DNA from 2 places in the Peribacillus sp. TH27 genome. Region 1 is predicted to be linked to the other one. Evidence: predicted binding sites of a transcription regulator. Region 1 holds the regulator's gene; the other holds the start of a gene.
The links. The regulator LexA, encoded in region 1, represses DNA repair genes until DNA is damaged. The targets are predictions, from matches to a motif close to CGAACATATGTTCG.
Positions count from the first base shown of each region.

Region 2: a site for LexA is predicted at 2,253-2,266, ahead of JFU24_RS28760 (carbohydrate kinase). Genes of this name have one in related genera too.

Region 1 covers NZ_JAEKEV010000002.1:1,033,798-1,037,818, forward strand. Annotated here, with positions in the region: gene JFU24_RS06280 (DUF896 domain-containing protein) at 1-203, opposite strand, end outside; gene JFU24_RS06285 (YneB family resolvase-like protein) at 268-924, opposite strand; gene yneA (cell division suppressor protein YneA) at 944-1,255, opposite strand; gene lexA (transcriptional repressor LexA) at 1,411-2,034, shown strand; gene JFU24_RS06300 (hypothetical protein) at 2,843-3,130, shown strand; gene JFU24_RS06305 (esterase/lipase family protein) at 3,389-4,021, opposite strand, start outside.
Region 2 covers NZ_JAEKEV010000002.1:5,692,772-5,696,792, forward strand. Annotated here, with positions in the region: gene JFU24_RS28755 (MFS transporter) at 1-165, shown strand, start outside; gene JFU24_RS28760 (carbohydrate kinase) at 1,122-2,213, opposite strand; gene JFU24_RS28765 (EamA family transporter) at 2,626-3,525, shown strand; gene JFU24_RS28770 (carbohydrate kinase) at 3,684-4,021, shown strand, end outside.

The DNA.
Region 1 (4,021 bases):
TTAATTTTTTGAGGTGTGACATCATTTCCTTCCGGATCAACAACTTTCACATGTTCCAGCGTATCGGACATAGAACGTCTGAATGTTTCCAAGTACTCACTTCTCAATTGGGTTTGCTCTTTAGACTCAACTTCTGTTAAGCCTTCTGCCTTAGCCTTTTTAGAAAGTTCATTAATACGGGCTAGTTTTTCTTTTGATAGCATAATTTCGCTCCTTCTAATGTACGGATATTGACATCGTATTAAAAAAAAAGCGAAATTACAAGTTCTATGATTGACTTTCAGGTGTATTCTGTTGATATTCAAGAAAGCGCCTGTGAACTGTAGCTTTGGATACATTATAGCCAAAGCCCCTTAACGTGGCTGCGATTTCTGCAAACGTCAATCCATTTACCCGAAGTTTAACAATTTCTTCAATAGGTATCTCCTTACGGTCTCTTCCAGTAGAATTACTCTGGTTTTGAAGGTTTTTTTGAGGGCGATATCCCTTTTCCACTGCTCGTAACATCCCGCGTTTAATTTTTAAATTATGTAGTTTCCTTTGATATTCTTCTACAATGCCGACTATTTGGATAACCATAGCATCTGAATCCGATAGCTCAAGTTCCCCATCATGGGAAAGTGTATAGATTTTAACGCCTTCTTTAAGAACAACATGAAACAGAGCAATTTTTGCATTTCCTCTGCCTAGTCTCGTTTCGTCTTGAATTAATAGAACTTCAGCCTCTTTAGTTTTAAATAGATCCAGCATGTCAAAAATACCATCACGGTTTAATTCGTAACCGCTTGCTTGCTCTTTTATAATAGATACTACATCCATATCCATTTTCTCAGCCAATTTGACTAATTCATCTTCCTGCCTAGCTAACGATGTTTCCTGCGACTCTTTTTCCGTACTTACTCTACAATAAATTACTGCTTTCATAATACCCTACCTTTACTACTTACTGCTGACTTGCCAAATTCTGAACAAGCTTTTCACTTTTAACCGGAATGACGATGACTTGACCAGGTTTAATTGAATCTGCACTGACTTCGTTGTGCTCTTCTATCCAACCAATGAATTCTTTTTTTGTCAAATCAGCTTCTTCATATTTTTCTGCAATCTCCCATAAGGTATCACCTTCATTTACTTCTATTGAAAGAAAATTATTTTTTTGATTTTTGTCTAATGTGCAGGAGAATAAAATTGAAAAGATAAATACTGATCCCGCTAATAGAATCGTATAAATATAATTTTTGTACAACTTTTTCATAAATATCCCTCCAAGGCGAATGTTCGTTCGTATCTTATACCCAGATTATAGTACGAACGTTTGTTTCAGTCAACAACAAAATTCGAACTTATGTTTGTATAGAAATAGGGGCCATGCTATAATAAAGCAAAGAACTTTGGAGAAGAGGTGCACATATGACTAAACTATCAAAACGGCAGCAAGATATTCTTGATTTCATTAAAGAAGAGGTTCGCCAAAAAGGGTATCCACCTTCCGTAAGAGAGATTGGCGAAGCAGTGGGACTTGCATCAAGTTCAACGGTACATGGACATTTATCTCGTTTGGAAAGTAAAGGACTAATCAGACGTGATCCTACTAAGCCGAGGGCCATTGAAATCTTAAACATAGAGGAAGCCAACACTATACCTAAGACTAATGTCGTTAACGTGCCGTTGCTTGGGAAAGTAACAGCAGGCATGCCGATAACCGCCATTGAGAACATAGAAGAATACTTCCCACTTCCCGAAAGTATGGTTCCTCATGATGATCATGTATTCATGCTCGAAATCATGGGAGAAAGTATGATTGAAGCAGGAATTCATGATGGGGATTATGTCATCGTGAAACAACAGAGCAATGCCAATAATGGAGATATCGTAGTAGCCATGACTGAAGATGATGAAGCCACGGTAAAACGATTCTTTAAGGAACCGGATTACATACGGCTTCAGCCTGAAAATTCAAATATGGAACCAATTATTTTAAGAGGTGTCACGATACTTGGAAAAGTAATAGGCCTGTATAGACAAATACACTAAAAGCGCTAACTGCGCTTTTTTTGTTTGTCTAATTTATGTCCCATATTCCATCAATATGCATATGGAAGACTATGTTTTTGTGAATTTTTTATTTTTTAGTAGAAATCGTTTTTAATAGGAGTATCTACTTTTTCTCTTTAATCTATCAAGCGATCTTTGACTTCATATTTCAGTTAACAGTACCTATGTATTAAAAAGGCAAAATACCTCGTTTCGATCTTTCAGTACGGATGAAAGTGCTTAAGGAAAGTTTTTACTCATAAAACCAAATCTTGCTCCCTACTCATTTTTTTACTGCTCTCCTACTTCTACTGTAGTTAAACGTTTAATAACTGTCCAAAAGGTGTATCGGGCAATCTTTAAATCTTTAAGAGTAAAGACGGTGAAAAAGGATGATTTATGAGATAATTGAACGTTTTGTAGGTGAACTAGCTCAAGTAAACGGGGAAAGGAAAGACTGTCCAGAAACTCACTTCCGAAAAATACTCAAGTCGGAGACGTATTGACTTTTGAAGGTATTACTATCGAGGTATCCTAGGAAGAACAATATAAATAAAGAAAAGAAATGGATGGTTTAATGGAAGAACTTTGGGATGACTTACATCAAAAAAAACTTTGAATCCACCATTATGTAATGGATTCAAAGTTTTTTATTTTGAACCATGAAAAACCCTCAAACCAAGTCAAATCAAGAGCATTTAAACATTCCTCTTAATCGGTCTAAATCTTAAGGTATAAATACTTTATTGATGGTAAAAATTAATTAAATAAACCTTCCTTTACTTTCTCGTGAAAGTGGTGTTATTATTTGGATTTCCCAACCATCCATACAAACTTTTGGGATGCAGTAATAGCCATCCCAACTATCATAATCTTGACTCAAATTTTGAAGATCATGTTTCATATCCCTCCAAAATTCATACCTACAATTGCTATAGTTCTAGGATTAATCATTTCCATTTTCATTAGCCATCGTCATCACTTTGTAGCAGGCATTTTCATGGGCTGGTTCTATGGTTACGCAAGCATAGGCAATTATGCTGCGCTCAAAACTGCCATTTTGTCATATAGAGATTCTAATCAAAATAAGGATTAAGTAAACAGCGGTTTGCAGCTTTTTCTGCAGATGCAAGTATTCTTAAACCTTATTCTCCTTTTGAATTCAAGTTTAAGCTACATAGTTAATTCCTAAAAATACACACATCGAATTGTTTTATTAACAAATTTTCCTAAGTAGAAATCTTTAAATAAAATAAAGAGAGCCTTATTGCTTCTGCATAACGCTCTTCTCCCTGTATCCCCTAAACAAGATGCCCTCTCAATAAAGAGAGGGCTATTTCCTAATTTTTTTATTCTATTTTTCAATATAGACTGAGCGAATCAAAGTACGAGTTCTTTCAGTACCATCTATATTTTTTTCTTTTACATCAATCGTTATATTATAAACACCTGATTTAGGCACTTCTGGAAAGGCACCCGAAAAATTCTCTGTATCAATTTCTTTTATTGAGCTATTTTTAGCAATTTCATTTCCATCTTCATCAATAAGATGAACAGTAAAGGTGGTGCTAGTTGACTTATATTTATTTTTCATCGGAGTCTTTATTAAGAATTTTGCATCCTTTTGTTTTACTTTCCCGGACATACTTAATGTAATGGGATCCATTTCATTAAATTGTGCTGTTAACAGGAATGCATCTTTTGGTGACTTAGTCTTCATTCGTACCTTCCAGTTTCCAACTTCAAGGCTATTTCTTTTAAATGTTTGGATAGTTGCACCAGAAAAAAAGGATGATTTATTCTCAGTAGAGATTACTTGTAAGGAGGGTAAATATGTTTGATCAGATGGAGAAATTAATTCCACCTCTACATCATCTGAGGCTGTGTATATCGTTACATTACCAGAGGTTGGTTCATTAACATTGAAGGTTTGCTCGATCCAGGCATGTTGTTGCAGCATTCCTCCATGAACTGTTTGAGAAATATC
Region 2 (4,021 bases), 4.7 Mb from region 1:
ATAGTTTCTGGTTTAATCTATGATGTGACTCAAAGCTACCGTGTAGCTTGGATTTTCTTCCTTTGTTTATTCATCTTCAGTATGGTCTGTGTGTTAGTAGCAAACAGTATGAAAAAAACAACGAAAGAAAAATTCAAAAACACTTCCAATCAAAAAATTATATAAAGTTGTTGAATCATGTTAATAGATCCTAAGAAATATCACTGCTACGACATTTCAACTTAAAATGTACCATTCCTATTAAATGAATGTTTTCTAAAAAAAGACACTAACTTTACGAGTAGTGTCTTTTTTCTTATCCATAACCAAGGTGAGTTATTCTCTATTTTGTCAATTAGTAATCAAATTCATCATTTATGAGAATATCCAAGAAATATTAAGAATATTCATGTGTCTGTTTAGGATTATTTGTGAAGGGGATTTTTGTCCCTTAATATCGGATCCAATTACAGGGCATGGATCCAGAGAGTATCACAGTGGCAGGTGACAGCGATTACCTTGATGTCCAAAGAGCGTGGAGGTCCGATTATCCGCCAACAATTCTGAAAAAAGTATCAGGTCGTTCGTCCTTATCATCAAACTTTTAGGTGGAAGTAGTAAAAGAGAATCTGTATGGGAAATACATACACAAATCTTTATCGAACATGGATTTGTGAACAATACCATAAGTATGCCGGGCTGCTTTTTCTATGTAAAGGTTGATTATCCTTGTAACGATGGATTATACCTCCTAATTTATTTTAGTATAGCTAAAGACTAAGGCTGAATAGGCATATCGAACACAAAAATCGTCATCGCAGTATCAATATCTATATTAATATCCGTAATCGAACTCAAAATATGTTGATTGTTGGAAAACAGGAGGGTTGAATAACTTAAAGCGATGGGAGAATTAGACGTTAAAAAGCTGACATTTTATAAGTTGGCATAAGAATACGAAAGAGATGTAAAAAGGATGATTATATATAGAAGAAACTCGTCTAAAAAGAGCATCTGCTAAGGAAAAGGCAGATGCTCTTTCAAGAAAAGGGGACTAATTTTTTGTGGATATGACATTCACAACGAAATAATCATCCTTAAGTAACGAAATGGAGTATTTCTAAGGTGAGAATATGATTTCATCACGAAAAATTCTTTACTATTTCATGAATTTTTTCAGGTTTCAAAAATGATGATATAGATTCTTCAGTTTGAATGGTAAGAGCAGCACCAGCAAGACCTAATTTGCAAGCACTAAATAGCGATTCTTCGTTCAGGATTCCGTAGATTGCACATGAAGAAAATGCTTCACCAGCCCCTGTGACATCAACTACGTCAGTTTTGAAAGGAGGCAAGTGTCCAGATTCCTCTGTAGAAAAATAATAAACCCCCTGATCACCAAGTGTGATAATAACTTTTTGAACGCCACGCTGTCTAATTTTTTCACAGGCTAATTGGCAATCCTTGATTGATTCGATTTTTATTTCAGCAAGTATCTCTGCTTCTTCTCGGTTAGGCATCAGCAGTTCTACACCGTCAAGACGAAATGGAAGTTTTCGTGCTTTGGCTGTAGATACAGGGTCAATGTACATAGGAATGTTTTCATCACGGCAGCGGTTAATTAAATAACTGAGACATTCCTTAGGAATATTCGTATCCAAAAAAACAGCTTGGGAGGAAATGATATAGGACCATTTTTCCTCAAACATAGATGTTGTTATTTTTTCGTATATATTCATATCAGCCATGGAGACAATGCTTTCACCATTAATATCTAATAAGGTGGTAAAAGTCCCTGTTCGCTCTGTTGGTAAAACCCATACTTGACTAACATCCACTCCTTGTCTTTTCGTTTCATTCAGTATCCAGTTACCTTCTTTGTCGTCCCCTACACAAGCCATTAGAGTAGTGCTACAGCCGAGTCGACTTAAATTTTCGGCAAAGTTGCGTGCTATACCGCCACAAGCTTCAGTAATTTTTACTGGATTAGATGAATATAAACGCACCTCCTGATTTGATCGGGCTTTCCGGTCTGTGTTTGCCCCTCCAATACAGACAATCGATGATTCTTCTCGGAGAATATAGGCGCGTCCTTTTATTTCACCACGTTTCGTCAAGTTAGCAATATAATTGGCAACTGCAGGTCGTGATAAACCAACTTTACTTGCTAATTCTTGCTGTGATATGAAAGGATTTATTTTTATGTAATCTAAAATTTGTTTCTCTTTATCCATGAAGTAGCCTCACTTCTCATTAAACGATAGTTTATTATATAAACAAAAGTTTGTAAACGTTTAAATAGATTAATCATAATAACTTTAACTTCTGTTTGTTTACAAGATAGCCGAAATTTCTTAGTATACAAAATACCCTTTTTTCGAACCAAAGTAAAACAATAGGATTAATTCATTTTTTTGAAAGATATTAAAATTTTTTAGTATTCTCATTTCTAGCGACAAATAAATTATACGCTATCTAAATATTACAGACAAATGATTGGCCAATCAATAATAAACAAAAAATAGATTGTAAAAATGTTTATCTTTGATCTATATTGAAGATTATGATTTTTTGTTGGATTTTCAAAAATCATATTTAAAATTCAATGAATATTAAAAAATGATAGGAGGAATTAGAATAATGAAGATTTATCTGTACCCCTTGTTGGTAGTAATAGCAGCTAGTAGTTATGGTTTAGTTTCAACTATCATAAAACTAGCAATGAGTAGTGGTTTTTCGGCATCTGAAGCTGTTACAAGTCAATTTTTTTTCGGTTTTTGTATTGCAGTATGTATTTTCATTCTGACAAACCGAACAAAATTTAGCTTTAATGGAGTTAAAATTCTTTTCTTAGCTGGAGTATTTACAGGGTTGACAAATATTTTTTATGGTCTTTCTTTGAACTATTTACCTGCATCCTTGGCCGTTGTACTATTGTTTCAATTTACATGGATAGGCATGTTGATTTCTTGTATAACAAAACGAAAATTTCCCAGTCGAATTGAATTGATATCTCTAATAATATTGGTTGCAGGGACCATACCAGCTGCGGGTTTGATAGATGTTGATTTATCTCAAATACCTTTTCAAGGTTGGTTATGGGGTTTAGCAGCTGCTCTTTGTTATTCCCTATTTTTATTTGTAAACGGTAGAGCAACTACAAATATGAATACCACTAATCGCTTAGTATTGGTTTCATTCTTTGCTTTTATGATGTCGGTTGTTTTTCAGTCTCCAGAAGTTATTTGGAATGGAACCTTGTTTAGCGAAGGACTTTGGATTTATGGTTTGATATTGGGGTTATTTGGGATGATTATTCCGGTTTTCTTATTCACTATTGCAGTTCCTAAAGTTGGATTGAGTATGTCATCAATATTGGGTGCTATTGAATTGCCAATCGCAGTGATGGTGTCAGTCATATTGTTAAGTGAAAATGTTACTTCACTGCAAATAGTAGGTATTGTAACCATTCTTCTAGGCATGAGCTTACCAACAATGCTTAATAGAAATATATTGTTAATTAAAAAGAAAGTAGTACAACATTAGGCGCAAAATAAAATTTTCAATAAAATAACATGGTGTCATTTGTAATTGAATAATTATTTAAAATATTATTGACAATTAAAAATGTAAGCGTGTACTAAACGTATGTTCATAGAATAAACAATTGTTTAAAGAAGTGAGGTGTAAAAATGGCTAATGATATTAATGAAAAAGAAGAGTTGATATTAGATATGATTCGAGAAAATCCCTTTATTTCTCAACAGGAGTTATCGGAAATTGTGGGTATATCAAAGTCGTCTATTGCTAATATTATTTCTGGATTAATCAAGAAAGAGTATGTCTTTGGCAAGGCTTATGTTTTAAATGAAATAGCTCCTATTGTTTGCATAGGAGGTGCTAACGTAGATAAGAAATTTTATACAAAATATAAAATTACTAATGAAACATCTAATCCAGTAAGATCTTCTAGATCGGTTGGAGGAGTAGCAAGAAATATTGCTGAAAATTTAGGTAGATTAGGTGAGGATGTTACATTAAT